4 regions of the Paenibacillus sp. FSL R10-2782 genome follow, and region 4 is predicted to be linked to each of the others. Evidence: riboswitches for the same ligand, from Rfam matches in the RefSeq annotation. Region 4 holds a riboswitch; each other region holds the start of a gene.
What was found. Region 4 has a riboswitch for thiamine pyrophosphate ahead of NST83_RS02440 (ABC transporter substrate-binding protein). Riboswitches for the same ligand answer to the same signal wherever they lie in the genome.
Positions count from the first base shown of each region.

Region 1: it holds a riboswitch for thiamine pyrophosphate, as region 4 does, so the genes downstream of both, thiM (hydroxyethylthiazole kinase) here and NST83_RS02440 (ABC transporter substrate-binding protein) in region 4, are expected to answer to the same signal.
Region 2: it holds a riboswitch for thiamine pyrophosphate, as region 4 does, so the genes downstream of both, NST83_RS13280 (thiamine phosphate synthase) here and NST83_RS02440 (ABC transporter substrate-binding protein) in region 4, are expected to answer to the same signal.
Region 3: it holds a riboswitch for thiamine pyrophosphate, as region 4 does, so the genes downstream of both, thiC (phosphomethylpyrimidine synthase ThiC) here and NST83_RS02440 (ABC transporter substrate-binding protein) in region 4, are expected to answer to the same signal.

Region 1 covers NZ_CP151951.1:2,767,321-2,775,520, forward strand. The annotation lists gene NST83_RS12470 (MBL fold metallo-hydrolase) at 1-287, shown strand, start outside; gene NST83_RS12475 (sulfite exporter TauE/SafE family protein) at 300-1,094, shown strand; gene NST83_RS12480 (DsrE/DsrF/DrsH-like family protein) at 1,129-1,617, shown strand; gene NST83_RS12485 (metal-sensitive transcriptional regulator) at 1,694-1,960, shown strand; gene NST83_RS12490 (rhodanese-like domain-containing protein) at 1,976-2,287, shown strand; TPP riboswitch at 2,551-2,660, shown strand; gene thiM (hydroxyethylthiazole kinase) at 2,711-3,547, shown strand; partial or broken gene NST83_RS12500 (hypothetical protein) at 3,571-3,618, shown strand; gene NST83_RS12505 (hypothetical protein) at 3,666-3,956, opposite strand; gene NST83_RS12510 (LysR family transcriptional regulator) at 4,075-4,404, shown strand; gene NST83_RS12515 (fibronectin type III domain-containing protein) at 4,519-6,570, shown strand; gene NST83_RS12520 (macrolide family glycosyltransferase) at 6,681-7,868, opposite strand.
Region 2 covers NZ_CP151951.1:2,952,545-2,960,744, forward strand. The annotation lists gene thiO (glycine oxidase ThiO) at 1-1,146, opposite strand, end outside; gene thiS (sulfur carrier protein ThiS) at 1-1, opposite strand, end outside; gene NST83_RS13280 (thiamine phosphate synthase) at 1,211-1,810, opposite strand; TPP riboswitch at 2,108-2,216, opposite strand; gene NST83_RS13285 (ABC-F family ATP-binding cassette domain-containing protein) at 2,305-3,858, opposite strand; gene NST83_RS13290 (hypothetical protein) at 4,064-5,053, opposite strand; gene NST83_RS13295 (hypothetical protein) at 5,040-5,594, opposite strand; gene NST83_RS13300 (hypothetical protein) at 5,596-5,991, opposite strand; gene NST83_RS13305 (ABC transporter permease) at 6,033-6,512, opposite strand; gene NST83_RS13310 (hypothetical protein) at 6,561-8,200, opposite strand, start outside.
Region 3 covers NZ_CP151951.1:789,302-797,501, reverse strand. The annotation lists gene NST83_RS03625 (hypothetical protein) at 1-15, shown strand, start outside; gene thiC (phosphomethylpyrimidine synthase ThiC) at 120-1,907, opposite strand; TPP riboswitch at 2,091-2,203, opposite strand; gene NST83_RS03615 (IclR family transcriptional regulator) at 2,311-3,054, opposite strand; gene NST83_RS03610 (alpha/beta hydrolase) at 3,355-4,392, shown strand; gene NST83_RS03605 (Fe-Mn family superoxide dismutase) at 4,647-6,047, shown strand; gene NST83_RS03600 (lipoate--protein ligase family protein) at 6,090-6,935, opposite strand; gene folE (GTP cyclohydrolase I FolE) at 7,057-7,650, opposite strand; gene NST83_RS03590 (YneF family protein) at 7,702-7,956, opposite strand; gene queG (tRNA epoxyqueuosine(34) reductase QueG) at 8,062-8,200, opposite strand, start outside.
Region 4 covers NZ_CP151951.1:539,255-547,454, reverse strand. The annotation lists gene NST83_RS02460 (NAD(P)-dependent alcohol dehydrogenase) at 1-795, opposite strand, end outside; gene NST83_RS02455 (EAL domain-containing protein) at 1,160-2,254, opposite strand; gene NST83_RS02450 (bifunctional 2',3'-cyclic-nucleotide 2'-phosphodiesterase/3'-nucleotidase) at 2,533-4,605, opposite strand; gene NST83_RS02445 (pyridoxamine 5'-phosphate oxidase family protein) at 4,828-5,262, opposite strand; TPP riboswitch at 5,472-5,581, shown strand; gene NST83_RS02440 (ABC transporter substrate-binding protein) at 5,783-6,829, shown strand; gene NST83_RS02435 (MTH1187 family thiamine-binding protein) at 7,375-7,668, shown strand; gene NST83_RS02430 (ABC transporter permease) at 7,665-8,200, shown strand, end outside.

The sequences.
Region 1 (8,200 bases), 2.2 Mb from region 4:
ATTTGCCGGAGGATTTGATCGTACTTCCTGCGCATTTTGGCAGCATCACGGAGCTGGGTAAAGGGGGTAAAGTTTCGGCACGATTAGCAGACATTTACCAGACGAATCCGGGTTTAAGCCTGCAAAGTGAGACTGAATTCAGGAATAGAGTGACTGCTAACTTACCAGAACACCCTAATGCCTATCAAGAAATTCGGCAGACCAATATGGGAAAAATTACACCCACGGAAGAAGAACAGCGAGACATGGAAATGGGACCTAACCGCTGTGCCATACATGACCACTAAAGTGGGTGCATGATGGATATTCTCCTGTATGGAGTCATGGTGCTTCTGGGTCTGATCGGATCATTCTTTTCCGGTTTGCTGGGTATAGGCGGAGCCATTATCAATTATCCGTTATTGCTTTTTGTCCCGGCTGGCTTAGGTGTAGCGCATTTTTCAGCGCAAGAAGTGTCCACGATTAGCATGTTTCAGGTCTTCTTTTCCTCATTAGCGGGAGTATTGGCCTTTCGCAATAGAAAAAACAAGCCTTCCCTTGTGCATAAGGGACTTGTCTTGTATATGGGCACAAGCATTATGCTTGGAAGTCTGATCGGCGGAATGGTATCTCATTTTCTGGACGAACAAGTGATCAATATCATTTATGGGGTGCTGGCGATGCTCGCCGTCGTGCTGATGCTTATACCAAATAAAGGGAAACCCGAACAATCCACAAGCGAAATTACGTTTAACAAATGGATCGCGATGGGGGCCGCCTTTTTGGTCGGTATCATATCAGGCGTCGTAGGTGCAGGAGGGGCATTCATTTTAATTCCTATTATGTTAACCGTGCTCAAGATTCCTACCCGAACGACCATTGCATCCTCACTCGCTATTGTGTTCATTTCTGCCATTGGCGGTGTGATTGGCAAAATATCAACGGGCCATATTCCGATTATCGTAACTGCTTTTACGGTATTGGGGAGTTTGATCGGCGCACCTCTGGGCTCCAAATGGAGTGCGAAAATCAATCCAGTTATTTTGCGATACTGTTTAGTGGTATTGATCCTTCTTACTACCATTAAAATTTGGAGTTCCATATTAGGATTTTAAATAACAAAGTTGCAGTGAAAAAGGAGCTTTCAGGATGAATCAGGAATATACTCAGCAAAAAACTACCATCGTATTATTCAGCGGGGAGCTGGATAAGGCTATCGCTGCATTTATTATCGCAAATGGTGCGGCGGCTTACGACCATGAAGTGACCATCTTCTTTACGTTTTGGGGGCTAAACACGCTGCGTAAGGAGGAACTCGTACGCACAAATAAGGGGCTACTCGAAAAAGCCTTTGGCTGGATCATGCCGCGTGGACCCCAAAAGCTGGCATTGTCCAAAATGAATTTTGCAGGACTCGGCCCGCAGATGATCAAGCATGTCATGAAAAAGCATAATGCGCTTTCTCTTCCGCAGCTTATCGAGCTGGCGCAAGAGCAGGGAATCAAGCTGGTAGCTTGTACCATGACCATGGATCTGCTAGGACTGCAACAGGAAGAACTGATGGACGGTTTGGAATATGCCGGAGTAGCTGCCTACTTGGGGGATGCTACGCAGGGCAAGGTAAATCTATTCATTTAGGGTGTCTTAATTATTTTTTTGGTTTATAATATACCTATACATGTATATGATTAAATCAAAAAGGAGTCTATACCTTATGGATTACAATTATAGTGATGAACTGAAAACACGCCTGAGAAGAATTGAGGGTCAGGTGCGTGGGGTGCTTCGTTTAATGGATGAAGGACAGTCCTGCAAGGACGTAGTAAGCCAGTTATCTGCCGTACGCAACGCATCCGATAAGGCAATTGCCCAAATCGTGGCAGAGAATCTGCAACGTTGTATATTGGAAGAGCAAGAAGCTGGTGGAGATACAGATAAACTTGTTAAGGAAGCAATTCAGCTTCTCGTAAAAAGCCGTTAAGGAGGTCATTTTATTATGTCTTTTAAAGTTGAAAAAGAAATTACTCCTCAGCAGCTCGCGGCCCGTCTGAAACAAAATGAGGAAATTGTCATTATAGATGTACGCGAACCTGCTGAATGGTCAGAAGGCCATATTGAAAGTGCCAAGCACATTCCCCTCGGTCAATTGCTGGAAAGACAACACGAGCTTGATCCAAAGCAAGAAACGATTATAGTATGCAGAAGCGGAAACCGCAGCGGGCTGGCATGTGAATTACTTGGCGAAAAAGGTTTTAATGCGGTTAATATGATCGGTGGCATGAATGAGTGGACAGATACAACGGTATAAGCATAAAATTTTTCTTAGGGCAATATTATTTCAAATAATATTGCCCTCTATACATAAGGAACGGTGAACATAAGTGCCTAAATTTTTGTTGAAATAAACAGGATGTTGAGAAGTTTCGTTCGTAACCCGAATACGAAAACCCCCATTTCCATTGGGTATGATTTCATTTAAATGAATGCTGGATTGTTGAACATCCGTTTCCAGATCCATGTCTTTATGGCAATTACCTGTTGATTTTTGTAAGACGAACCCGTAACATTAGAAAAAAATATAACGGGAGCCTGTGGAAGCAAGCTGAGAGTATGACTAAGCCGTCGTAGACCGTGTGAACCTGTTGGATAATGCCAGCGTAGGGATAACTGTATACATATGTATAAGCCAACAGTCTTTCACAGGTTCCTGAAGAAAGAGGGTTGGTTTTTTGTGTTAGATAAAAAGGCTTTATTGCTACAAAATATGCGGGATACGAATCCGCTCATTCACAATATAACTAATGTGGTCGTCACCAATTTTACGGCAAACGGACTGCTCGCGCTCGGCGCTTCACCAGTTATGGCATACGCCAAAGAGGAAGTCGCAGATATGGCCCGTATTGCAGGGGCGCTTGTACTTAACATCGGGACGTTAAATGAGGAACTTGTAGAGTCCATGATTGTGGCTGGTTTATCGGCTAATGAGCATGGGGTACCCGTGCTGTTAGATCCCGTGGGTGCGGGGGCGACTCCATTCCGCACAGCCTCCGCTCTCCGTATTCTAGATCGGGTCAAGGTGGATATTATTCGCGGTAACGCTGCTGAAGTTGCACAAATCATTGGCGAAGACATGCAGATTAAAGGTGTCGATGCTGGAGAAACAGGTGATTTGAATATTCCACAACTTGCAGTCAAAACAGCCCATCAACTGAATACGATTGTTGCAATCACCGGCAAAGAAGACGTCATTACCGACGGCCGTATAGGATGGATCATTGAAAACGGCCATGGCATGCTTACCAAAGTTACGGGAGCTGGTTGCCTATTAACTTCGGTGCTGGGCGCTTTCGCTGCTGTCGAAAACGACAGGCTTACTGCTGGTATGGTAGCACTTGCCGTATATGGCGTTGCTGCTGAAATGGCAGCGGAACGAAAAGGTGCAGAAGGACCAGGAAGCTTTCAGATCGAGCCGCTTAATATGCTGTTCGCTGTAACGCCGGACGATGTGCGCCAGTACGGTAGGGTGCGCCCGCTAGAATTACAGGGCGGAAAACCCTCAGTCAGTTAACACCGCTCGATTTTTTAACGTCATTGGTTTTAAGTGAAATTGTGGGAAATACACTATACGACGATAAGGTGAGCATTGGGCAACTTTTGTTTGCTTTGATACCGTGGTGCGCGCTGTCCTACTTTTTTGAAAAGGCAACGACCCATTTTGTAAGATTTGGATATATGGCGGAGGGCCGGACTGTACTGCTCATCGAGCCAAACGAAGCGAGGGCCGCAATCAGCAGCAATTGCCGGACCAGGAGCAGCACGATATGCCGCATCCGGTCGAAAATGCTGGCGCCTTGAATCGCTGCCGCCCGCAGCATTGTACCCGACAGATTGCCAAAGGCCCCAAGCTGCACCCTAACCGCATATGGAATTGCTCCGGCGATACCGGCAATGACCAGTAGGGAAGGGGTGCCGTACAAATGAAGGCCGATGGACTCCAGCCATTTCTGATTCCAGATGAAAATATACCCGATCCCCAGGACTACGCCGGGTACCGCCAGCGATACAATCTATGATTTATTGAAGGAGAGGAAGCCTGTGAATTTGCAGCAATTAAAGGTGTTTGTGCTCGCAGTTGAACTGCAGAAGCTGTATCTGGTCGCGCAAAAACTGGAGGTGACGCAGCCTACCGTTACTTTTCATCTGAATAAATTACAGGAGGATATTGGCGTTTCACTGTTTCATACGAAATCTTATCATGTCATTAAGCTGACTGAAGCGGGGAAAGCCTTCTATCATTATGCTTCGCAGATCAATGCCTTGTCCTTGGAGGCCGAATCGCTGATGGACATGCACCGGGGAACGGGAGCAGGCAAACTGGAGTGGAGTAGCCTAAACATTTCCGATAGATATTCCGATAACTATTAAATGGACATATACTGCTTATGTAGGGATTTACAAGGCTGGATTACAGCAGTAGGTTTTTGAAAGCTTACTTACTGGTTAGACAAATACATACTGTTATCAAGGAGAGCATAGATCATGAATAAGAAACGTTTGCGCCAATGGATGGCTCCGTTCGCAACGGCTACATTGATTTTGAATACGGGATATAGCATCTGCGGAGGAACCGATGCAGTGGCGAGTGCGTTGCCGACTGAAGAGCATAATTCGAATCTGACAGGCTTGAATATAGCACAGCCACATACGAAATTAGCATCAGTTCAAGGACGCCATGTGCCAGTTACTTCAGGCACAAAAGTGACTGCGTTTACAAAAAATAGTAATCAAACACCCTATATTAACAAAATGATAAAAGCGATGGCGAGCCAAACCGCTGCTCTAAGTATTGCACCAGCAGAGGTGAGCAATCTGACAGCGGTTCCGCTAGATACAACAAAGGTGAATTTGTCTTGGACCAATCCGTCAGACATCAATTTTGACCATGTAAAGGTGGTCAATGTCAGTACCGATGTGTATGTCAATAACATTAACAGTAACTCTTATACCATGAGCGGATTACAGCCAGATACGACATATACCTTTCGAGTGAAGACGGTGGATAAGAGTGGAAATGAATCTCAAGGTACTACAGTACAGACCAAAACTGCTTCCATTAATGTTCCTGTAGATAAGACACCTCCAGGAGAGGTAAGCGGGCTGACAGCGACGAATGTGGGTTACAACGCTTTTACTGTGAATTATATATTGCCGAAGGATACTGACCTGAGCCAAGCCATTATCTATTTAAATGACAAAGAGGTGCAGCGAACTACAGGGACGTCCTATACGTTCAGTGGATTGATTGCTTCGACAAACTATAAAGTAACAGTTAAGACAGTGGACAAATCCGGCAACATATCTGGAGGGGTCAGTATTCCGGTTACGACTACAGCCCTCACCGTCGATACAGTGCCAGAAGTAACAGGAGCTTCAGTGACATCAGTTAATAACTATAGCGTTACGGTTTCTTGGACGAGGCCCAGCGGAATTAATACGGTCAGTCTGTATAAGGACGGACAGCTGGTAACCGATTCAACGGGAACATCCTATACATTCAACAATCTTTCGGCAAGCCAGACATACACGTTTATGATCAGATCCAAGCGAAGCACAGGTGTATTGTCCTCCGGTGTGAGGCTGACTGCCACAACGAACAGCACGTCCTCCAATTCGTCGGAAGTATCCAATCTTGAAGTAGATAGCAAAAGTGATACCTGGATCAAAATTACTTACGATATGCCGAGTCAGGCTGAAAAAGTAAAAATATATGTTGACGGTGATTATAGGGGTACTACATCCTCTGAATCCTATAAAATTACGGATTTACGTGAAGGACGCTGGTATGAGATTAAGGTTACAACTGTAAATAGCAGTGGAAGGGAATCCAGCGGTGTAAGGATCTCAGAACGTGCAGATAGTTATAGTTATTCCTCGTCGTCATCTAGTTCATCGAACTATGAGAAAGCAAGAGATTTGATGCGAATTGCGGAAAACAGTCTGAATGCTTCTGATTGGCGCTCTGCCAGAGACGCAATCAGTGACCTGCCGAGCGGGACACGTAAAAGCGATCTTCTGGATCGTCTAGAAGCTATTCGCAATAGAGCGGTTGGTACCGGTAGTTCATCGACCGGGACAAGCTCAGCTACATCGAATTCCAGCACAGCGTCTTCATATTCTAACAATGCGTTTTCCTCATATTCAACTTCATTTACCCTGACACCAGGAGCTACATCAGCTTATGTCGATGGTCGTACTACGACGATGGCTCAGGCACCACGAATAATAAATGGGGTAACGATGGTCCCGCTGCGCTTTATCGGTGAACGTGTGGGCTACCAAGTGAACTATGATAAAGGGACTAAAAAGATTATCATGAATCGCCTTACCGATGGCAAACAAGTGGTGCTTCAAGTCAAGAATTCGACTCTTGCAGTGTACGAGTTAAACAACTCTCGGAATTACTCGACGAACATCACAGCTCCGGTTATTATTAACGGGCACACACTGGTTCCATTACGAGTCATTAGCGAGCTTTCGGGCTATCAGGTGAACTATAACGCTGTATCCAAACAAATCACGATTACAAAATAACTGCTTCTGTAAAAACAATTTCATAGTAAATCATTTGGAACACAGCTTGTCGAGAAACCCGGTCATTTCCATGACCTAGGGTTTCTCCTTTTTTGTATGAAAGCCCGGATTTACACGAGTTCTTTTTGAAGATAAGCATCAATTTTTGCAAGGGCTTCTTCTGTACCGCCAGATTGCTGGAAGCTATCATTTATTTTTTGTATGCCTTTTTTATACGCTGCGTTCGATATCACTTCATGTACGGCCTCTCTTAACGAATGTGCATTGATATGCTCTTTGGTTATTCGATAGCCAGCTTGAAGTTCCGTTAACCGCTGCGCGACCATCGGCTGATCCTTGTCCTGTGGCAGTACGACCAAGGGAACATTGAAGTGAATCCCTTCATTCACGCTGTTCATTCCACCATGAGTAATAAATACATCTGCATGACGTAATACCTCCAATTGGGGAACATAAGGAGAAATAATAAAGTGCTCAGGGGCCGGATTGATCTTCGTAAAGTCAGCCTTCTCGCCAGCTGCAATCACAACCATGCCTTCAAAATCGGAAAAAGCTTCAATACAGGTGTTAAAAAAGTCTTCAACATGATCCAAAACCGTTCCCATCGAAATATACAGAACCTTGTTATTTTGTAATACATCCAAAGGAAAAGAATATTCCCCTTTGCGCTCAGGGAAGCTCGGACCAATAAAAAGGTTCTCCTCACCAAAACGGTCACCGTCCGGTTGGAAATATCGACTGGTATATACCACATTCAGTTCCCCAGAATTGTTCATAAATTGAAACATATCCTCAGGAGCAACCCCGAATCTTTCTTTCATGAGATGCAGTGAAGTCGTGGCATGTTCATCAAGCTGAAATGGCACTTTTACGTCAGAACTAAAAAGATTGCTGGCCATCCGATTCTTTGTAATTAAAAAGGATGGTGATGAAGCAATGCCTGGGATATTCAAATAATCTCTAACTAACTCACCAGCTCCAAATCTATCATAGAATACAAAGTCAAAATCAATATTTTCAGATAACCTCTGAGTAACTGCCAATATGTCCATCGAAGTCTGAATATGAATGTTCAAAAATGCGTTCAATCCGGCTGGAGATGCAGTGTCGATGTAAGCAGTCCTGATCAGATCGGGGTGCAGGTGAACCGTTGCTCCAACTGCTTGAAGTCTGTCCTTGTATTTCTCAGTTGTAATGTAATGTACCTGGTCTCCCCGTGCTGCAAAGGCTTGCGTAATCCCAATCGTAGGGTTCACATGTCCTTCTGCCGGAAAGTTAACCATTAATATGTGTAGCATTCATCATCACTCCTTTATGCATCGTTAGAGACCGCAGCTTTCACTGAATCTCTCTATCTATAATAACAATAATATTTATATTTTCAAATGATATCCTTTCAAAATACTTTCGATATACTCTTAAGGTCTCTCAGCATACCGTAAGAAGCGTTAGAGCGTGAGGAGCTACTAGAAGAAGGCGGATCAGGCATTGTATCTGGCCAAGAGCAGGGGAAGGAACAGGACAATGGTCGCTGAAGATTAAAACGATTCCTCAAATCGCTTTCAACCAGTAATATGGACGGATAATAGTTTTGGGTGGCTGGTAAATATCAACTCAATGGGTGAACTCG
Region 2 (8,200 bases), 2.4 Mb from region 4:
TTTGCTCGCCTCCTTTATACGTTCAGGAGAAAAGCTGCTTATTCCAAGCTCAGCCACACCAGCCCCTTTTAACAGCGCTGCAATCGCACGCCCGGTAGCTTCGCTCAGCAACACACCGTTCCGGTAGTGTCCGACCGCAGTATATACTCCTTCCACGCCGGGAACAGATCCAATACAAGGACGCCCCGCCGCTGCCTGCGGACGCAAGCCCGCCCAAGTGCGTATAAAAGAAGCTTCACGGACGCGAGGCAGCCAGGCAGAAGCACGGACCAGCAGCCCCTCCAGGCTTCCAATAGTGACCTCTTTGTCATACTGATGTGGCAGACTCGTCGCCCCAATCCAAAGCTCGTTATTCCGCTTGGGCACCAGGTAAATATCATCGGCGTAAATAGTATATTCCAATGGATGATCCTTCAAGGAGACTGCAACAGCCTCACCCTTGACCGGATTAAGCGGATATTCAAAACCAACCTGCTCCAGCAGTCGCATACTATCCAAGCCTCCAGCAATAATGACCTGTTCGCAGGAAAAAAAGCCTCTGTCTGTTTGCACGCCACAAACTCGCCCATGCTGTACTATGAGTTGCTCCGCCTGTGTACCAGTCCATATTGTTGCTCCCAGCACCGTAGCTGCCCTTGTATAAGCACAGCAAAGCTGGGCCGGAGAAATCTGCGTCTCCTTTGATCGGTATATAGCCCCGATCACTTGACCATCCAAACCTGGAATTCGGCGGACCAATTCTCTGGCATCCCACCACACAGGATGATCACCCTCTTGCGCAATAGCCGCATTCCAGCGTCTTTGTCCCTCGGCTTCCGAGCGGAAAGGAGTCACAAATCCTTCTGTCCGGAATTCTACTGGAACACCGGACAAATGCTCCAGGTCACGAACCAGCTCGGGAAATGCATCCCGGCTTGAGCGAGCGAACTGTGCAAACTCCGGGTCGGTGAATTCCTCACTCTCTGCTGCCAGCATCCCGACCGCAGCTCCTGAGGCTCCCTCGCCCGGAATGAATCGTTCCACCAATATCGTACTGCGACCCTCCTTGGCCACATGATAAGCAATCGAGCTACCGATGACACCTCCACCAATCACCAAGCATTCAGCATGTCCAATAGCTTGTGCCCCTGTTTTTATCTCTGGCATATGTTCCATCTCTCCTCTCCACTAATGATTCTGCTTGCGGCGATCTCCTACTTTCGTTTCACCACTACAGGCTGTGCACTACCCGATCCGCCATTCGCTTGTACGCCATCGCAGCCGCAACGGGGGACTCAGCCTCCCAGATGCCGGACATCACCGCAATTCCGCTTGCACCCGCAGTATACAGCTCGTGAATATGGCGTGGTTGTATGCCGCCTAGAGCGATCACAGGAATGTTCAGCAGCCTGCATATGCGCTCAAGCTGTACTATACCTCGCGGAGTAACACCAGGCTTGCAGTGAGTCTCATACACATGGCCATAGAGTACATAATCCGCTCCTGCCTGTTCGGCAGCCTGTGCCTCTTCCAAAGAATGCACCGACACCCCGCACCGCGTACCCTCTGAAAGTAAGCTTTTAACAGATGCAACAGGTAATCCGTCAGCCGGTAGCTGGATAGCTCCAACGGAGGTCAGCAATGCAACATCCACCCGGTCATTTACTGCAATTTGCTGTAAAGGAACTCCACGATTCACCATACTGCGGGTTAAAGCAAGCAATCCAGATGCGCCCTTCTGCTTCAAGCGCACGTGTACATAATGAACATACGGATGAATAGCAGCAGCCACTTGGGCAGTATGTGCATATGCATCGGAATTGCCTTCCATCGTAATTACGTGCAATTCGATCTTATTCTCACCTCACAATGGACTCAATGGTTGTAAGCTGACCCTGTATCTTTATAGTCTCATATCGTGCCATACGGTATGGACTAACCACGTTTACCAGCAAAAAAATGAAGGGGTACGGTATTATGAATACGAATATATGAATACGAACGAAAACGCAAAAAAACCACTTCCCGAAGGAAGTGGTTTAACGTACGTCCAATAACCAAACGGATCATTATATCCGTATACGTATATCGTCCCACATACAAACAAAGTAATAAATTCGTTACCTTGCTTGTACGGCGCTCACTTCCCTACGCTGGCATAACCCAGATCAGGTGCAAAGGGTCCGAAATCCATTTATTCCGTCTCAGCCGCATGGGCGGCTCCCCTAGTGTAACTATTTTATTGTATCAGCTAAAGATAGCTTAGCATATTTTCCTAATCCTGCAAACCCTGCTTCTTGTGAAGCTTGGTACAGAACTGGATATTTAATTGACTTTACTTGACCATTCTTCCACATTCCACGTTTTGGTTACCCAATCCTCATAAAAGTCTGGTTCGTGAGATACGAGCAGTACCGTTCCTTTGTATTCCTTCAAGGCACGTTTTAGCTCATCCTTCGCTTTGATATCCAAGTGATTGGTAGGCTCATCGAAAAGCACCCAGTTGCTTTCCCGCATTAGCAGTTTGCATAGGCGGACTTTGGCCTGCTCACCACCACTGAGCGCGGATAGCGGACGAGTGATATGCTCATTTTTCAAACCGCAACGCGCCAAATGCGCTCTGACTTCATGCTGGTTCAAGTGCGGGAATTCATTCCACACATCTTCAATCGGTGTAACTTTCTCTGCGCGTACCTCTTGCTCAAAATAAGCTGGCTGCAAGAAATCCCCTTGATAGGTCTTGCCACTGATCGGCGGAATTTTTCCCAGAATGGTTTTGAGCAATGTCGATTTACCGACACCATTGTAGCCCACAATCGCAATTTTATCACCACGTTCAATCGTCATGGACATTTTAGGCAACAGGGCATGGGTGTAACCAATTTCAAAATCAATACCCTCAAATACTGTTTTCCCGCTTGCACGCGCTTCTTTAAATTGGAATGTTGGCTTAGCCGCTTCTTCCGGTTTATCAATGCGCTCGATTCGATCAAGCTGCTTCTCACGACTCTTCGCCCGACCTGACGTAGAGGCGCGAGCCTTATTGCGTTGAATGAAATCTTCCTGCTTCTTAATAAAATCCTGCTGCTTCTCATAAGCTTCAATATGCTGATTTTTGTTCAGATCAGCCATTTCAAGGAACTTTTCATAATTGGCTGAATAACGGGTCATTTTGGCAAATTCAAGATGATAGATGACATTCACGACCTGATTCATAAACTCAGTATCATGAGAAATAAGAATAAACGCATATGGATAATCCTTCAGATAACGTGTAAGCCATTCAATATGCTCTACATCCAAATAGTTGGTAGGCTCATCCAGCAGCAGCACATTCGGCTTTTCCAGCAGCAGCTTGGCAAGAAGCACCTTGGTCCGTTGTCCACCGCTAAGTGCGGATACATCCCGATCCAGTCCTATCGCCGCTAGGCCCAGTCCATTCGCCATTTCTTCAACCTTCACATCGATGAGGTAAAAATCCCCCATATCCAGTTGCTCCTGAATTTCACCCATCTGTTCCAGCAGGACTTCCAGTTCTTCAGGAGAAGCTTCCCCCATCTTGTCAGTGATCTGCATCATTTCCTTTTCCAATTCCAACAATGGGAGAAAGGCGTCCTTCAGTACATCCCGCACCGTTTTACCGGGTGTCAGCTTGGTGTGCTGATCCAGATACCCATAACGTACACGTGGAGTCCATTCCACTTTGCCTTCATCCTTAAGCAATTTTCCGGTCAGGATGTTCATCAGTGTCGATTTACCAACACCATTGGCTCCCACCAAACCTACACGTTCCCCTGCGAGCAAACGGAAGGATACATTTTTAAACAATGCGCGGTCCCCAAAGTTATGGGATACATTTTCTACAGTCAATAAACTCATAAGCTGTTTTTGGCTCCTTATTGTCATCGGCAATGCCGACTGTTCTTATTTCATATGCATTTCTTTCAAAGCCTTATTGTAGCACATCCAGTAGCCTTATCGGAATATTGAAAATGGGTGAATTTGAAGGATTTTGATATTGTCTGCTTATAAAAAAAGAAAAACCACTCGTAGGAGTGATTTATTTAAAGATTGTTTAAAGATTTTATTTATAGTCATTATCACATTTATATTCAAAATACCCTGAAGCAGCCGCAGATTTTTCATCTGTAAAACGCTCTGTCGCTTTAAAGGGGACTGGGCAGGACTCTCTGTAAAAATATTTCATTCCGGTATCCGGCTCTACGCCGCCGATCATGGCTTGCTTCCTGACGACTCTTCCGCCACCGAACCCATAGTTATTGTAGTACCTGTCTCCAACCGGGATTCCCTGGAGAAACGCCATCAGCCCCACATCATCTACCGTGTTATACCATTCCTCTTGTGAGATAAGCGGTAGCGTAAATGTATAGGATATACCATTATGTGCTGCTTTTTCGTTATGGAGACTAATGAGTCGGCCCAGATCCTCCTGAATGCTGTGAACAATGGTGGAACGTCGTACTTGCTCAAAAGCTTCCGGGTCATTCAGCAACGAGATCGTTGTCTGTCCCTGAAGCTCCTTCTGAAAACCCTCTACCCACCTGTGATTCCTAGCATCATAGGCATGTACATAATTATCCAAAGTAAACCCTACACTGTTACCTGCTGAATCGACGTAGGCATAAGGTTTTTTTTCACTCCATTTGGGTCCCTGGACAGCTTGTCCATGCTCATCTGTGTAAGATTCGGAAGCGAACACATAATAGCCGTCATAGTCCAGAATCATAAGTGCAGGCATATAATCCAATAATGCGCGTTGTGCCACTGTATCCCCATCAATTCCCATATTAAGAAAAAGGGTATGCAGGAACGTGTGCAGCGCTTCTTCTTTATCTACACGAAAAAACTTGTCCGAGCCATACCCAGCCTCTCGTTCCTGACGCTCATTCTGTGAAAGCACGACACCTGCATCCTGAGCTGCGGTACGAAGGGCCGAGGTATATTTCATTTCCAATTGCTGTACTTCGCGCTGGTTCTGCACCCGCAGGTCACTAACCACGCTAAAGGGCAGAAAGAGCAGTATAAATATAACTGCAAAATCAGTAATCTTCATTCAGAACCATGCCCCCGTAAGAAGCTGTAACCGCAGGTTTGCCGCTATCTGTCCCACCAAGGAGCCATGATTTGTACAAGTCCGCAGGAGTTCGATTCGTATTGTGTACCCGCACTGTAAAATAATCTCCTGACATCATGGTATACCGACGCGTTTGAGCCGGCTTTGGCTGCTGATTGTCCGGAAACAATACAGGCAAGATTTGCGGGCTATAGTAACCGTCATATACGGAGGAATAGTAGCCGAGAAAACTATCCGGCCTCGCCGCATCTGCATAGTCCGGTACATATTTTTTGTGCATATGCTCCAATTCAACCTCATACGTATTTCCCGTCAGCTCTAGCTCACGTATAAAGTCGTTATACATTGTCGGTGTAATATATCCCTTGGTTCTCACCATATCAACAAAACGTACGGTTGAATGATACGTATTTAACCCGGAAATATCATTCTGCCGTTCAGCAGCTTGAGCTGCAGGCACTATGTACAAAAGCAATACAGCGAGCAGTGCCCCCAACAGCTTGGAAATAGATTGAACCACTTCAGTCCTCCCCCAATTTCTCAAAACGTATGGATTGTATTTCTCCATACTGATCACGCTGTGGATTCATGGAATATAAAGAGGAAGCATCAAGAGCCGATACATCGGGCTCAAACGGTTCGGAATACATATCGTACACTGTACCATCGACTTGGACAGTAATGCCGTCCTGCAAGTTCATACGGATTGCCTGCATTACTTGAGTTCCTTTGACCCGTTCTGGCATACTCACCTCTAAAGTACGATTGATACGCCCCTCGGAATGCTCCTCCTGCTGCGATCTTAATTCCAGTGTAGTGCCCATCTGACTGGACAGTTCTGCTGCCGCTGCACATGCGGTTATAAACAGCGTAACTGACACACCAAGCCGCAGCATACTTGAAGCGTGATCAGACATGCTACACATCTCCCTTACAATTGTTATCCTTATTCTTCTTCCTAGGATTGGGTGAACAACAGCCCGCGAACAACGTTTGATTTATCCTTGACGATTTCCGCCTTGAATTTACCACTTGGATTTACATATTCGTTTTCTTTCTCACTCAGCGTATTCGTTATTTTTCCTGTCTTATCACTTCCACCATTCACCGCTCCATACTGTTCACTGTCTGTGCTAATGTTCAGAGCATTACCGTACCACTGACCTGCCATGTTTTTTCCGGTTTTAATCTGAATACCAAATTGGTCCTTACCCTGAAATTTTCGCAGCGCATTGGTCACCTGGGACCCGCTGATCGTTGTACCGTCATATACTGTAAAAGAGGCTTGAGACAACTCGGTCTGGATATCGGCAAAATTGTTTTGTGCCGTTTTGGTTGCCTCCTGTGCTGAAATAAACAAAATAACTACGATTGTGATCAGTGCAATGGTCAAAAATATGCCAGCAGCTACTTTTAAGGCTGTTGATGCGTTATTCATTATTTTTCTCTCCTTAGCTGTGATATCGTAACAGTCGTATTAAAACTGCTATTGAATCTTTTGTATTTGCTCATAATAGCTATCCATTTGGACAAAGCTCATACCGATCAAAGGAATGACCAAATATAAAAAGATAAGTCCGTACATCGGAGCAAAACCAATCATCCTTCCCCAGATGGCCTTGCTGTCTATCATTTTTTCATACTCCTGTTTTCTTTGTTCAAAATAGTAGGACATATGGGAATCCAAATCGTCGAAGGCCTCTCGAATTGTAATTTTGCCCAAAGACAGATGCAGCTTGTCCACCAAGCGTTGAAATTCGGGGAGTGGCGCTTCTTCTTTCAACAAGTCAAGTGCTGCCTCAGGCCCATGCTCATAATGAAGCAAGCATTTTTGTATAGGCCTTTTGAAAATAACCGAAAATCGGTTCAGCCATTCCAATATTTCCTCAACAGACATTCGTTCCATGGCTCGCAAAATCGAAATGACCGTCTGAAACTGGTAAACCTCATGCCTCATATCCAAGCGCCGCATTTTTCGCTGCAAGTACAGTAAAAACATAGGCATCTGATAGGCTACATACCCGGCAACCAAACTAATCAGCACTTCCCACCACTTGATGTATTCCGCGTTCCACGCTCCCAGCTTTTGCAAAATACGACGCGTATTTTCGGAAAGCTGCTCCGGAGTGGCTATGCTACCAGAAACGCGCTCCAGCGCTGCGTACGTCTGCTCATAAGTACTGTCCGCCCTCATATTTAGCGCGTGCATCATTTTGCGGTCAATTTCACTCTGCTTTAAAGCTTCCTTTTCCTCCACCGTACTCAAACGTCCAAACATTTGTCCCGATTGAACCGGAGCGTAAAGAATATGTGTTTTCTCAGCTTCATGTAAAATAAATACTGTACTGATGCTGAGCACTAGTCCTGCGATAAAAAGAGTGATTCTGCGTATGTACAGCCACTCCAGCTTGACCTCTGCACCACTTTCCTTTAGCAGCCGGGTCAGTTGGAAATAAGAGGGCATATGCTGCTGCGGAATTAAAGCATCCACCACACTACGAATAAAGGGGAAACGGTACAGCTTTTGCTCCCAGACCCGCCGTCCTTTGCCTGCACGATATCCAGTCTCGTCAGTCTGTTGCAGCTTTTGGAGCAGGAAGTAAGATACAATAATTACAATATAGACGGACAATTTTGTGATAAAGCCCCATTTCCCCTGATAAAACTCATCCATAGATGGAAAGCTGGACCTTGCCCATCTTTCGATTGGCGTTGTAAAGAAAACAGGTGCAAGTGCGATCACATTTAAACTTTTGAGCAGGTAGTCCAGTTTGTTTCTCCGCAGCAGTTCTAGCTGGATTTCGCGTGCAAGACTGCCAAGTCCCTTTAAATAAATGGAGCCTCCCTCTTCAATCCGGTCACCAAACTCCATTACCATATACGAGATACCGGCAAAGGCTTTTAAAAACCGACTTGGAGCAGACTCATAATATCTTTCCAGCGCTTCGTGCGGATCAACGTCCGTCAGCGCCTCATGAATAAGTCGCGCATGCCTTCCAGCCTCAGCCCCTGCCAAATCGGCCGCCTCGGATATTGCCTCCTCCACCATGCCGTGCTGATGATAATGATGGCGTACATTGGCGAACAATTCGATCATCTGTGCAAGCAGTCTTTTTTCCATCCGGC
Region 3 (8,200 bases), 250 kb from region 4:
ATGGGTAAAAAATAAAGCATTCGTTTATCCGGTTGGATGATCTCGCTTTACATAAGCTAAAAAGCCGTGGCCCCTACATCATCTGTAGAGAACCACGGCTTTTGTTATTTATGCATTTTTTACTGCCCGGCATCACGATACTGCTCTGCCTTCTCACGCATCCCGGCGGCTATCGCTTCTTCAGTGTCCAGCCCCTTATCCGCCGCATAGGCGCGAATGTCCTGCGTGATACGCATGCTGCAAAACTTGGGACCGCACATTGAGCAAAAGTGTGCTTCCTTGGCTCCCTCTGCTGGCAGTGTCTCATCATGGTAGGACAAGGCCCGCTCAGGGTCGAGTGAAAGATTGAACTGGTCGCGCCAGCGGAATTCAAAACGTGCCTTGGACAAAGCATCGTCCCGCTGCTGCGCCCGTGGATGGCCTTTGGCCAAATCGGCAGCATGTGCCGCAATTTTGTACGTAATGACTCCTTCACGAACGTCATCCTTGTTCGGCAGGCCCAAATGCTCCTTCGGCGTCACATAGCACAGCATGGACGTCCCGAACCAACCGATCATTGCCGCCCCGATCGCCGAGGTAATATGGTCGTAGCCAGGTGCAATATCCGTCGTGAGCGGTCCCAGTGTATAAAAGGGAGCTTCCTTGCAAATCTCCATTTGCAGGTCCACGTTCTCCTTGATTTTGTGCATCGGGACATGTCCCGGCCCTTCAATCATAACCTGAACATCATGCTTCCAGGCAATTTGCGTTAACTCGCCCAACGTATCCAGCTCAGCAAACTGTGCCTCATCATTCGCATCATAGATACTCCCCGGACGCAAACCATCCCCAAGGGAAAAGGCTACATCGTAGGCTTTCATAATTTCGCATATTTCTTCAAAATGCGTGTACAAAAAGTTCTCCTGATGGTGCGCAAGGCACCAAGCCGCCATGATTGAACCGCCACGGGACACAATTCCCGTCATTCTGCTTGCCGTCATCGGAATATACCGCAGCAGCACGCCCGCATGGATGGTGAAATAGTCCACGCCCTGCTCTGCCTGCTCAATCAGCGTGTCACGATACAACTCCCACGTTAGCGCCTCAGCTTCGCCGTTCACCTTTTCAAGCGCCTGATACAGCGGTACAGTTCCGATCGGCACAGGAGAGTTACGGATGATCCATTCACGCGTCGTATGGATGTTACGGCCTGTGGACAGGTCCATGACCGTATCCGAGCCCCAGCGTACAGCCCAGGTCATTTTTTCCACTTCCTCCTCGATGGAGGACGTAACCGCAGAATTACCAATGTTCGCATTAATCTTCACGTGAAAATGACGTCCAATCACCATCGGCTCACTTTCCGGGTGATTGATATTTGAAGGCAAGATGGCTCGTCCAGCCGCCAACTCCTGCCGCACAAACTCAGGCTCCACTCCTTCGCGGATGGCTGCAAATTCCATTTCGGGCGTAATGATCCCTTGCCGCGCATAATGCATTTGCGTTACACTACGCCCTTGCCGCGCACGGAGCGGACGGTTGGTGACGCCGGGAAATTCCGCCGTCTCCCGTTTGGAGCCGGGCTTCAGCCCATTATCCTCCGGCTTGACGGCGCGCCCCTCGTAAGCCTCCACATCGCCCCGTTCCAGTGCCCAAGCCCGCCGTAATGGAGGCAAGCCCTGATGGATATCGACCTGATAGGCTTCGTCGGTCATGGGACCACTCGTATCGTACACGCGTAACGGCTCATGATGCTCCGTGCCCTGTGGCGTATGTGTGGGATGCAGCGCGATTTCACGCTCCGGCACGGCAATGTCCGGCCGCGTGCCTTGAATATACACCTTGCGGCTCCCTGGAAAGGGCTTTACCCCTCCAGTCTGTTCATCCACTGCGTTCCCTACTGTTCCTTCTGTTTCTGTCGGTTTCATTGTCCATTCCTCCCGTTTCGATGAAATGACACACCGATCCGGAACCATCCCCAGGCTGGCTGATCTATGCAAAAAAGCCGGTTCCCCAGGGAACCGGCTAATCTAACGAAACGGCTATCCAGACAGCTGCGCACGCGGAAACATACTCCGATGCATTGCCGTAGACAGCGGCTGCGTATACATTTCAATGGCCGATTACTTCCCTACGCTGGTATGATCCAGATCAGGTGCAAAGGGTCCGGAATCTAGTGCGATTCCATCTCAGCCCGGCATTACAGGCTCCCCCAGTAACTCTGTTAATTCTATTCGTATGAGGCGGCTATATAGGACAACCCGCCATCACCAACAGATTACTTCAAATTTGCGGCTTTGGCAACCCTTCCCTGGTCCCTTTTTCCAAAGATTATGGAAGCATAAGCCCCATTTCCTTGGCTGCCTCGATTAAAATCGGTGCAAAATCATGCAGCTTCTCGGGCGCTAGTCGGCTAACCGGACCAGATACAGACAAGGCCGCAGCGACCTGCCCCTTCCGATTCACGATAGGCGCAGCGACAGCAGCAGCGCCCGGCTCCCGTTCCTCATAGCTGGTCGCATAGCCCTTCTCGCGGATATCCTGCAATTGAGCCTTATAGACCTCCGGATCTACCGAGGGCGGCCATTCATCCCCGGTTAGCAGGGCTTCCAGCTCCTGCGGCGGCATAAAGGCCGCCAGCACCTTGCTGGAGGCTCCTACAGCCAGCGGCATGCTTGCACCTACTGGTGCAACGCGACGGATCGCCTGATTGCTCTGCACGGCCTGAATGCGGATACGCATGCTGCCATCGCGCAGGTATAAGCTGACCGTTTCGCCCAGACGGTCACGCAATCCTTCCATGGCTGGCTGTAACAGGATCGCCGGCTCGTCGCTTTGCGACAGATGGGTGGACAGTTCCCATATCCGGATGCCGAGCCGATATTTTTCCGTTGCAGCATTCCGAACAACAAAGCCCCGATCCTCCAACGTAGCCAGCAGCCGATGAACCGTGCTTTTATGTAAACCAATTTTGGAAGCAATCTCTGTCAGGCCTAGATCGGAATCTCCGGTAAAACACATCAGTATATCAAGCGCACGCTCCACGGCGCGAACGGTTAATTTACGGTCTTCCATTGTGAACCGCTCCTCTTTGTTTCATATTCGTTTCACACCATGAAACATGGTTACATAAATTATATAGAATAATCGCGGCTACTGTAAACCAATGTTTTTGTGACAGCCATATTACAGAACGAGGACAAACATCGACAATTCTTTGCATCATTTTTACTTTTCCGGTTCAAGCGTTGACTTTGGATAACACGCATCATACGATAATAGGTATCGATACGGGCATAAACTATCAATTTCAAGTGGAATTGTACCTAATATTCTATGAAACGAAGTTCATTTTTATATGAAGGAGGCTCTTACATGATTTCGACATCCCAGCGCAGCTCTCAGCTACAGCATGCTGTCCAGGAGCCGTCCACCCCACTGATCAACCCCCGGCTATTGCGGATCAAGCATGTGGTCATTGCCTTGCTGCTGTCAGTCGTATTTTTTCTATTGTTTTGCTTTATTACCCTGCACGCCTATATCGCATGGGTGCTGACGAATCCAACCGTCGCGCCACTCTACTCGAACCCGATGCAGGCCAAAGGAATGCCCTACGAGGAAATCAGCTTCCCCGCCAAGGATGGCAGCCGGATGGTGCAGGGCTGGTATATCCCGGCAGGTCAATCGAAGAAAACGATTATTTTCAGCCACGGTTACGGGGCCAATCGCGAAGAAAGCTGGATTCCGATGTATGATCTGGCGCATTATGCCCACCGTTTGAATTTTAACGTAGTCATGTTCGATTACGGATTCGCATCACAAAATAGCAAAGCCGTCGCAACTGGGGGCAAAGCGGAATCCCAGCAGCTTCTCGGGGCCATCCAGCTTGCGAAGCAACGCGGCTCCTCGGAGATCATCGTATGGGGCTTCTCGATGGGTGCTGGAACCGCTCTTCAGGCGGGCTTGCAAACCAAGGATGTGGACGCCATGATTTTGGACAGCACCTTCCTACTGGAGCCGGATACGCTGTATCATAACATTCATAATCAAATCGATCTGCCGCGCCATCCGTCTCTGGAAATTCTGGAGCTGCTGTTTCCAGTCTTGAATGGTACCAGCCTGCATCAGATTCCATATCAAGAGGTCAAAGCGGAAAACTATCCGTTCCCGATCATGTTCGTACATGGGACGCAGGATGAAAAAGCCCCTTACCCGATTGCGGAAAAGCTCGCTGCCAATCAAACCAACCCGCTTTCCAGTGTATGGATTGTCAAAAACGGACTGCATGAGCTTATTTTTAGAGAGCACCCACGTGAGTATTTGCGGCGGGTATCGACGTTTTTAAGCGGTGTTCAAGAGCTGGAGGATAAGAAAACGATTGCTAATGCCAGTAAACAAACGACTACGAAGTAAGGGTTCTATTTTAGAAGCCGTACTCCTTTCAACCTGGAGAAGCCCGTCTGTGGACACTTAACCCGAGCCGCAGCGAGGCTTCTTTTTTGCGTCCAACTATGTATCATTGCCCCACATTACATGTCCGCGCCAGATCGGGGGAGTTTGTAGACATATTCCCGATGAGACGGCGAATATACTGGGTACGTATGCATCCGGGTCAGGCTCTTGGAACCAGCCCAGATAGCCATAGTGGGAAACGGGAGGTAAAAATGATGCTGAGTACTTACGGGTCTTTCCTGCCCTTGCGTGTGCTGGAGGAAATCCGGCATTGGAAGCAGCAGGAAAGCTGGCATGTGGAAGTGATTAAGTCCGCTACAGAGGGCCTGGAGCCTGCCTACGTGCGGCTGCTGGATGACTGGAGGACGGTATTCGAACAGACGGAACGCACCGCTATAGAGCTGCTTGAAGAGCAGCGAAGCGCCCTCGATCCGGCAGATCAGGCGTGGCATCGTCAATGGGAGCGGTCATCGGCTGCTGCACAAGCACAAGCCGGGCAATCGGGACAGTCGAGAGATTCGGAGTCAGAATCGGCGCCAGAAGGGCTACAATCGACTGAGGCATCGGCAGGAGTGACATCAGATTCACAGCCTGTCTCACAAGGGCTGAATCGTCGTCTGGACGAATTGCTGCTAACCGCAAACCGCCAGTCACAGGAGTATGTACGGCAGCTCAGTCTGCTGACCGAGCACAGCCATGCGTTACGACAGCAGCCAAAATCCACCGGAATTGTGCTGCATGCAGCACATGAGAGCCAGTATTTCCTGATATCGACCAATTCCTTTCAGGAGCCCGGCTCCATTGCGCGGGCCACTGCATTGTATCATATGGCGGCAGAGGGTGAGGATTACCCCGAGGATGCGCTGCGAGAGCGGCAGACAGGCCAGACAGACAGCACGAGGTGGGAAGGACCGTGGGCGAACAAAGACAAAGGCGTGCAGTCAAGCCAGGCTGAGCCTGCGGCAATGGAAAAAACTTCACCCGGCCGACCTGTTCCCATCGGGGGACATCGTTTACCACCGCTTCCTTATCCCTATAATGCGCTTGAGCCATATATTGATGAGAAAACGATGCGCATCCACCATGACAAGCATCATTTAAGCTATGTAAATGATTTAAACAAAGCGGAGAAAAAGCTGGAGGAAGCCCGGAAAACGGGTGATTTTGACCTTGTGAAGCACTGGGAACGTGAGCTGGCGTTTAATGGCGCGGGGCATTATCTACACACCCTTTTCTGGACGATTATGAGTCCTCAGGGCGGCGGAACACCAAGCGGCCCACTGGCAGAGCAGATCAAAAAGGACTTTGGCAGCTATGAGGCATTCAAGAAGCAATTCAGCTCGGCAGCCGAGAAGGTCGAGGGTGGCGGCTGGGCCATCCTGACGTGGAGTCCACGTGCAGGACGGCTTGAAATTTTGCAGGCTGAAAAGCACCAGAACCTGACTCAATGGGAGTCCATCCCGCTACTGGCGATTGATGTCTGGGAGCATGCCTATTACTTAAAGCATCAGAACGAGCGCAACAAATACATCGAGGACTGGTGGCATGTCGTGAACTGGCCTGAGGTGGAAAAACGCTATGCCCAAGCCTCTAAGCTGAGATGGCAGCCGTTCTAAGCCAAGACTCATCTGTAGCCAGGAACATACTTCCCCTTCCCACTACACCTGCAAATCGTATCGCTCTCTAAGTGCTGCCATTTGTTCTGTCAGTCCCTGAGGCTGCACCAGTGAGCCATCGGCAGGCAAAATCGCCGCCCGACTTTCGACTACACGGCGCAGCGATGCCGTATACGCCTCAACCGACGGCACCCCGGCCAGCTCCGCCAGGCTACCCATCGTTGACGGATTCACCTGCGGATAATCCGGCTTCGGCACACCCGTCGGCGCAGCTCCGGCTGCCTCCGCATAGAACCGCTGCACCGCCTGTGCGCGCTCCGCGCCACTGCCCTCAATCATCACAAAGGCCGTGATGATATAGGCCTTGGCCTGCCGCCGCTGCGCAATGCCGCAAAACTTGCGGCCTCGGACGCTGACATCGTAATCGCCGGGACAGAAGGACCCGGCGATTTCCCCGGTCTGCGCCTCGGCGGACCACGGGGCCAGCGCATCGCTGATCAGCCCCGCCATAAGCCGAAAATCTTCATGCAGGCTGATCGCTCGCTGCGGATTCGGCAAGATCAGGGACAGGTTCAGTACCCCCCTGTCCAGCATGACGGCCGCTCCGCCCGAGGGACGCACGCATACCGAGGTTCCGGCGTTCCGCACACGCTCCATCGCTTGCGGCGCGTACGGAAGCCTGCGGTCCCGGTGGCCGATCACCAGCGCAGCCGGGTGCCGCCATAGATGCAAAACAGGCGCAGCTCCTTGCCCTACTTGCCGGCAGGCCAGTTCCTCCCACGCCAGTGGAGACAAAACATCCGTCTGAGTGGTCACGAGTGGCGCTTCAAACCATTGCAGATCAGGCAAAACCGTTGTTTTGGCTGCTGACATATGTACATTCTCCATACTGTATCCTCCTTCAAAGCAGCTAACGTCCACCTATTCTCATGTTAGCAAAAAAGGGTGGCTACGCCTATATGCGTACCCCCCCCTTTTTATTCATCTCATCACTGTCACGCCTGTTCGGTCAATCCTTAAGCAGCGAGAGGAACTCTGCACGCTGCGCCGCATCATCACGAAACGTTCCGCGTACCGCAGATGTTACCGTTTTACTGCCAGGCTTTTTGACGCCTCTTGCGCACATACATAAGTGCTCGCCTTCCACGACCACCATAACCCCGTGAGCGGAGACCGCTTCATTCAAAATATCTGCGATCTGTGCCGTAATGCGCTCCTGCACCTGCAATCGGCGCGTTACAGCCTCAACCAGACGGGCAAGCTTGCTTAGTCCTACAATTTTGCCACTGGGTACATAGCCGATATGCACTTTTCCGAAGAAAGGAGCCATATGGTGCTCACACTGGCTGTAATAGACGATGTCCTTCACAATCACAAGCTCCTCGTGATTTTCGTCGAATGTTACACCCAGCGCATCCCGGGGATCAACCTCATAACCTGCGAATATCTCCTCATACATGCGCGCTACGCGTGCCGGTGTTTCCAGCAACCCTTCACGCTTAGGGTCCTCACCAATCAGTTGTAGAATTTGCTCCACATGGTACTCGATTTTATCCCGGTTATCCGCAGCTTTGCGGTTAATATAATCTTTTACGCCAGCCACAGTAATCCTCCTCTGTGCAACCTCTTGCGGCATCCGTGCTTATGTTGCTCACTATTTCCGACGGCCCTGACTTTTACGCTGACCTGGCTGATTTTTGGAGAACTGCTGGTTCTTCATCATCTGCTGGGCCTTCTGCATTTGCTTCCCATTCAGATTATAACCCATCTGCTTGGCCATTTTTTGCAGCGTATCAGGATCGTTTTGCATTTTTTCAAGCTGTTTGCGAAGATAATAAGCACCGATGAAAAATCCCCCAACCAAACCAACAATCAGGGTAATAATCGGAATGACAATATTCCACACCACGAAGTCGTCACCTCTGTATATTTATATGAAACCTCTTGTTATACACGAACCTATCATAGCAAAACATGGGACAGCTAGCAAATCACAATTTGCAAATGCCTGTCCTCATTCCTTCTCCAAATCCAGTAGCTTCATCTTGATCGGCAGCCCTCCTGCATATCCAACCAAGCTCCCGTTTGCACCCGATACCCGGTGACATGGAATCAGAATGGGCAACGGATTTTTGTTGTTCGCTCCTCCGACC
Region 4 (8,200 bases):
AGGAATGGTCAAGCCCGATAAGAATCCGACCATGCTCACAGTCCCTCCGGTACGAAGTGCATTGATGGATTGCACCATTGTTGCCGCTCCCCCTACATCCAGGACATGGTCGACTCCGCCTGTCAGCTCCAGAGCCACCTTACCCCACTCGGGAACTTCCGAATAGTTGATTGTCTGCCATGCGCCGAGAGCTTTTGCCCGTTCCAGCTTGTCATTGCTGCTCGATGTGATAATTACCCGTGCTCCCGCCATCAGAGAGAATTGAAGCCCAAAGATGGAAACACCGCCTGTTCCCTGCAAGAGCACCGTATCCCCCGCTCGCAGCCCGCCGGATTCCATCAGCATGCTCCATGCGGTTAATGCCGCAATCGGCAAGGTGGAAGCCTCCTCCCAAGAAAGGTGATCCGGAATGGCGACGATCCCTTCTTCATGCAGAACGATATATTCAGCCGCCACTCCACTGAGCGGACCTCCCAGACTGTCCTTTAATACCTCCGCTCTGGTGCTCCCGCCAATGAATTTCTGTTGTAAATTTCCCGCTACCCTTTGTCCAATCTGAAATTTTGTCACCCCTTCGCCCACAGCCACAATTTCACCCGCTCCATCGGATAACGGAATGAAGGGAAATTGAATGCCGATCGGCATTACTCCATTAAGTATTACCAAATCTCGATAATTAAGAGACGCTGCCCTTATGCGGATCAGAACTTCCAGCCGTCCCGGCACCGGTATGTCGAGTTCCGTCAAGGCTAATTCTTCAAAGCCAAAACCGTTTTTCAGTTGCACTGCTTTCATTTTGGTTGTCCTCCCTAAATGTTAAACTTTTTATCCAGTATGGGTACAATGTATTATAAAAGAAACATTGTTTCTTATGTAATACACTGTATCCGTTTGTCTTCAAAACGTCAATCTTTACTTTAAAAATAAAACATGTCGTAACTGCCTCTGGTTTTTTAACGTTCCTTACCAAGTAAAATTGAAGGCAGGGTGGCTTTCGCTTGCCCATAACTTGCTCAGTGGGCAAGCATAGACCAAAAAACGCGAGTTGCAGGGGTGAAAAAACCTCTGCAACTCGCGTTTTTTTACATTAATGGTGATATAAGCAATGTCCAATACGGTTGAAATTTGCTTATGGGACAGCCCATTTTAGCTCCACTTTTTATAGATTACGTATACTTAAATTTGTTTCTGACCACATTACGCTACTAAGCATAAAATTGGAGGGCGGACTCGGCTCCGGCTTGCCAAACAAATAACCCTGAGCCAGCGATACTCCTGCTTCACGACAAAACTCAAAATCTTCCAGCTGCTCGACTCCTTCAGCCAGCACTTGGCCACCAAAATGAAAAGCCGATTCCACGATCCCCATAATTTGTCGCTGCTGGTCACTGTTACGGTAGCAGCCATTAATTAAACTTCGGTCAATTTTCACATAATCTGGCTGGAGTCGATTCATCAGCTCTGTCGTAGAATAACCTGCTCCCACGTCATCCAATGCCACCGAAATTCCCCGGTTGCGATATTGCTCAAAAATATGATGTAGAACATTCAGATCGTTTATTTCTTCCGTCTCTACAACTTCAAATACAAAATCCTCCGTATTCATGGACAACCGATCAATCGTATCAAAGGTATGATGCAAGCAGTAGGTCGGATTATAAATGGTGGAAGGAAGAAAGTTAATAAAACGTTTGATTCCCGCAGGAAGACATGTTGCACTTTTTTCAATCGCAGAAATACGGGCCGACCGATCCAGATGAGCGTGTAGCCCGGCTGCACGTGCAATTTCAAACAGCCGAAAAGGCTGAAAGGGTCTCTGTGGATGTGACGGACGCAACAAAAATTCAAATCCGATAATGTCCAGCTTGTGGTCAATAATAGGCTGCATATGGTTGGAAAAGCTCTGATCCACAATAATTTTCATGACATCTGGATGCTTGATTCGTGCCTGCAGTTGGCTGAATGGAAGCCAATCCTCATACCCTTCAACATGAAACGATCCCGTCACCACACCCTCCATATGTAACAACCATTCCTTCGGCAGACAAGCAAGCCTGTCCATCAATTGCTCCAGCACCGCAGGACTGTCGTAGCAAAACGCAATGCCGTCCTCGCGCCCTTGTTCCTGTTTCATTTGTTCCGACAACATACCCAAGTTGTCCAGCACTTGAGCAAGCGACACCCTGGAATGCCTGATTTTCAGCAATCCCTGGTCCTTAATAGGTAATATGATGCTGCAATTGCTGCAAGTCATAATGGTCCTCCTCGGAACAATTTTCCGATTTTTTCACCATTATATCACAAATAACTAGAACAAAAGAACTACATAATTACGTGTTTTCACAAAAAATAAAGTTATTTTTAACTACAGATTAGGACTTAAGTATATATTCGACAAAAAATAAAGCCTTTTAAACCAATTATAAATCCAAGCAGCACCGCTACTCCCTGAAATCAAAAAAGCAGCAAGTCTCTCAGCTTACAGAGACTTGCTGCTTCATCTTGAATTTAAATGGAGCCAGAAACCCAGACTTATTTGGAAGCCTTCGGTTTGGTTGCTTTTACAGCTGGCTTCGCCGTTGCTTTCGCTGGAGCCACGGTTTCCTTTACAGTAGTCGTTGCTCCATTGGGCTTAGCGCCAGCTTTAAGACTATATTTGGCAAATCCGTCAGCCGCGCTGCCGAGGAATGAAATTTGCTGGTTTCCGCCAAGCACGTCTTTTGCATCGGGCGAGGATTCGAAGGTAACCTTAGCCTCACCGAAAGGAGCGATAGACCAGTTGCCATCCGCAGACGGATTGATCGTTCCGTTCGTACGGATGTAATCAATAACGACTTGGCGGCTTTCGTCCGGTGCTGCCATCACAATGCGTTTGCCATCCGGGTTTGCCAGTTTGGATGAGGAAGCACGATAATTGTTGGTCGCTACGATAAATTTCTGTGCGGGATCAATTGCTTTCCCATTGTATTGTAAATCCTTGATACGATGAGCAGAAGGATCAATAACGGTCCCCTTGGCATCATATCGTGCAGGCTGAGTCACATCAATCTGGTACTTTACACCGTCAATGACATCAAAATTGTAGGTAGGAAAATCTTTGTTAATCAGCGATTGTTCCTCGGTTTTCTTTGGATCGATACGGTTGAACTGGCCCGCAGACCATTCCAGCCATTCCTGAATTTCAGCACCGGTAACTTCTACGGCCTGAACCGTATTCGGGTACACGTACAGATCGGACACGTTTTTAATAGCTATCGTGCCTTCAGGAATGTTGGTGTAATACTCGGCACCGTTTCGACCACCAGCCTTGAATGGGGCGCCAGCCGACAATACGGGAAGATTTTCGTATTCGGTCCCTTTAAGATGGTTCTGTACATACCATTTTTGTGCATTCGTCACAATCTGAATGGATGGGTCATCCTGCACTAATGCAAAATAACTGTTGATCGGTGCAGTCGCTGTTCCCACCGGTTGACGAACATAATCCAATGTTCCTTTATGTTCGTCCTTGACCGCCTCTGTCAGTTTGAATTCGGGTTTGATCTGTTGCACGGCTGGATTGGTAGTATTCACAACCGGGCGCACTTCTGACTGGGAGTTGGTTACATTCCACACGCGGTTTTTCTTTTCCAGGCTCAGGTCAATAATGCCCAGATCCTTGCCCCATGAGGAAGCTTCCACAGCCGGTACACCATTAATCGTTCCTTTATCCAGGTCTACACCGCTCATTCCCTTAAAATCAGGACCGGGGAAAGATTTATGCGCATGTCCAAACAGAATAGCGTTAATTCCGTCCACCTTGCTCAAATATTTAACGGCATTTTCCATCATCGGAGTTTGCGGCACATCCTCATAACCTGTGTGTGCCAGCACAATAATAATGTCTGCACCCTCCGTTTTCATTTGAGGAACAAACTTTTTCGCCGTTTCCACAATATCCTTGGTAACGACCTTACCCTTCAAATTACCTTCATCCCACTGCGTAATTTGAGGCGTTACCAAGCCAATCACGCCCACTCTGAGTGAATGAGTTTCACCCTTTTCATCCGTCACCGTTTTATCAAGAATCCGATAAGGGGTAAAATAATTTTTAGTTCCTTGGGCCCCATCATCGTAATACACGTTCGCATTTACGTAAGGAAAATCAGCTCCCTTGAGGGATCTTTCCAAAAAATCGAGACCATAGTTAAATTCGTGATTCCCTACCGTAGCCGCATCATAGCCCATCAAGTTCATCATCTTGTAGACCGGATGGACACCGCCTTCTTTCTCGAAGGTTTTGCTTCTGGCCATATAATCGCCCAATGGATTGCCCTGCAACAAGTCGCCGTTATCGAACAACAGGCTGTTTCTTGTTTCACTGCGCGCCTGCTGGATCAGTCCAGCTGTGTTAATCAAGCCATATTCGTTCGTTTCCTTGTCGGCATAGTAGTCATAATTCATCAAGGCCGCATGAATATCCGTTGTTTCCATGATCCGCAAATTCACTGTACCGCTATCCTTGGATTCGCTGGAAGCCCAGGACGGAGCGGCTGAAAACACCAGCATGCTACAAGCTACAACTACTGCTGTAAGCCCTCTAAACCATTTTTTATGAAATATCAAAATATATCCCTCCTCATTAAGGTGTAGGCGTCATACACATGCTTTTGCACATATATGTAAGCTTTGAACCCACCATTCCTATTTTAATCCAATGACGGACAAAAGAGTAGTCATTTACTCCATTTATTTATGAAAAAATAATTAATTTTCCGTAACTAAAAAAACCAGCAAACCTCCCAAATAACTTGGAGAATTGCTGGTTTCCTCATATTCTATCCAATTCTATTTCTCCCACACCTGACGTCCGGTCTGCTTACCCACATACTCAATACGAGTTGGGTTTACATCCAGAATGACATAATCAGGGTCATCCGGGCCAGAAAACCATTCCTTCAACGAATCATTCCACACTTGTTTGCGAAGTCCCTCGTCAGCCGTTACCCGGACAGTAGCCTCAACCTCTAGGACTTCCTTCGTACCGCCTACCTCATATCCCAGCAGCAGATAAGCGTTTGGATTATCCTTCAGCTCTTCCACCTTTTGTGTTTTGCGATCTGTCGCGAGATGGATGTTCAGCCCTTCATTAAAAAGAGCCATATAGCGCACCTTCGGCTTGCCGCCTTCTACTGTACCCAACGAGCAAAATTTGTTGTTATCCAAAGCCTTTACAATGGCTTGTTCCAGTTGGCTGCGATCCAATGTTTCCGTTTTACCCATGGTACAACAACTCCTTTTCGCAAATTAGAATTCCTGTGAATGCCCATGCCTTGAACCGACTAAATCACGGTCATTCAGAACAAAGCTCACAGTAAAAGTGTACCCTGACGTAAGGCAAATGAACCGTCACTTCTTCCCCTATGCTGGACAGACCCGACTTCTAGTCATATAATCGTCGTAGGAAACCCGAATGAACAACCCATTCGACTATACAATGCCAGGGGTGCTGGAATCGGCCGGCTGAGAGTGTGTCCCAAGACACTGACCCTTACAACCTGATCTGGGTAATGCCAGCGTAGGAATGCTTAAGCAAGATGCGCCCTTTCTTTTCATATTACGGCGGGCCATCCCTTACTTTGGTATATACAAGCGCAAGCGTCCCGGAACTTCGGGGCGCTTTTTTTGTTGAAGATGATGTTGTTGGAACAGATAGCGTCTGGCAGGAGTTATTTTTGTGAAATGGGAAACATAAGCTGTCTGATCCGACGGATTACGGGTAATAAAAGGAGAGAACACAACGATGAAGCGCATGAAAATGTTAAGTCTTGGGCTGATCAGCCTGTGGTTAATGGCCCTGACCCTGACCGCCTGCGGCGGAAGCTCCCCCTCTGCACCACAAGGCGAGACTCCTGCCGCCGACACCCAAACGTCCTCCCCGACCAAGGGACTCAAGGACGTTAAAGTCGTGCTCGACTGGACGCCAAATACGAATCATACGGGCCTCTATGTCGCCAAGGACAAAGGATTTTACGAAAAAGCAGGCTTGAATGTCCAGATCGTTCAGCCCGGTTCGGGCGGAGCCGATCAAATGGTTGCTTCCAATGCTGTACCTTTTGGTATCAGCTATCAGGAGGGCGTCACACAGGCTCGTACGCAAGGGGTGCCGCTCGTATCCATCGCTGCGGTCATTCAGCATAATACATCTGGCTTCGCAGCCCCGGCAGACCGCGGGATTAAGAGCCCAAAGGATTTTGAAGGCAAAAAATACGGCGGCTGGGGTTCGCCTGTAGAAGAAGCGGTCATGAAATCCATTATGGATGCGGACAAAGGCGACGTGAGCAAGGTGAAGATCATCAACATGGGTAATGCCGATTATTTTACAGCCGTGAAGCGCGATATCGACTTTGCCTGGATCTTCTACGCTTGGACTGGGATTGAAGCCCAACTACGCGGTGAACCACTGGATATGCTGTATGTAAAAGATTATTCCAAAAGTCTGGATTACTATACGCCCGTCATCGTGAGCAACGAACAGACGATTAAAAATGATCCCGAACTGGTCAAAGCCTTCATGGACGCGACCGCCCAAGGCTATGAATATACCATCGCTCACCCGGAAGAAGCCGCAGACATCTTGACCAAAGCGGTTCCGGAACTGGATAAAAAGCTGGTACTCGCCAGCCAAAAATGGCTAAGCCCGCGTTATCAGGACGATGCCGCCCAATGGGGCGTACAAAAAGCGGAGGTCTGGAAAAACTACTCCGACTGGATGTACGAGCGCAAGCTGCTCAGCAAGCCTTTGGAAGTCAATAACGCCTTCACAAACAACTTCCTGCCCAAGCGTTGATCATTTTGTTAAAACGCTAAATTACCAACTAAATAAAGTCGAACTAGGGACGTGCACCAAGCGCCACTACGCGGACGGATGGTGCTTCCCATCGCTGTTGTACCCAGATTTCTTTTATAAATATCCAGAGGTGGAATCCGGGCAAGGTGATGCTTCCAAAGCGCGCTTCTACAGCACCATTCCGCCTACTTCATTCTCGTTCCACTGGGTTTATCTTTTAGTTCCTCTTATCTAAGCACTAAGTAGGTGCGCTTGTGTGTAAAAATGCCACACAAACCACTTTAAAAATAAGGTGCTTTTAAGGTGGTTGGCAGCGTAGCGTTTCATTTGAATCTGAAGAAGCGAAGCGCTCGCCTGAAAGCTTTCCTATGGAAAGCTAGCTTCGGAAGCATACACTCTGTGGGATTCTTACCTTTTAAATCTATTCAAAGAATCCCATGGCAACAGCGATCGTAAGATCAAATGAAACGCGAAGCGGTCTCCCACCCGCCTTAAACCACCATATTTCCCTAAAAACACTCCAAATAAAGGACAGGTGAATTCACATGGCTAACACACTGCTCAGTATTCAAGTGATTCCTAAAACCCCCAATAACGAGGACTCTTACGCATATGTAGATAAGGCAATTGAAATTATTCAGCGCTCCGGTGTCAAACATCAGGTGAACCCATTGGATACGACCATGGAAGGCGAGCTGGACGAGCTGCTGAAGGTGGTTAAAGAAATGCACGAGGCACTAACGGAAGCAGGCAGTCCAAGCATCATTTCACAAATCAAAATCGCACATAACCCGCAGGGCATCAGCATGGATAAGCTGACCGAGAAATATCGCCCATGAACCCGAAAGGCAAAAACGCATCCTGGTGGAAAAGCGTATGGCCGCCCCTTGTGGCGGTCCTCTTCTTTTTAGCGGCTTGGCAGGGAGCGGTTTCCTATTGGAATGTGGAATCATGGATACTGCCTGCTCCGTCCCTGATCGTTCAGGAAGGAATGTCTCAGTCGGCGCTACTTGGTGCCCATACTTGGGCTACTGTTCGCTTAACGCTGGCGGGATTTGCTATCGGCACCGCAACGGGACTATGGATCGCCATTGTTCTTCATACCATCCCTTTTCTCAAGTCGGCTCTGTACCCGCTGCTCATTCTTAGTCAAAACATTCCGACCATCGCTCTCGGCCCATTGCTGATGGTGTGGTTTGGTTTTGGCGTGTTGCCCAAGCTGATGGTGATTACACTGGTCTGCTTTTTCCCCGTGGCTGTAGCGGCCATGGACGGACTGACGCAGACGGACCGCACGATGATGAGCTATATGCGTATGTCGGGCGCAGGCCGCATGGCTATTTTTATGAAGCTGGAGCTGCCGCATTCCCT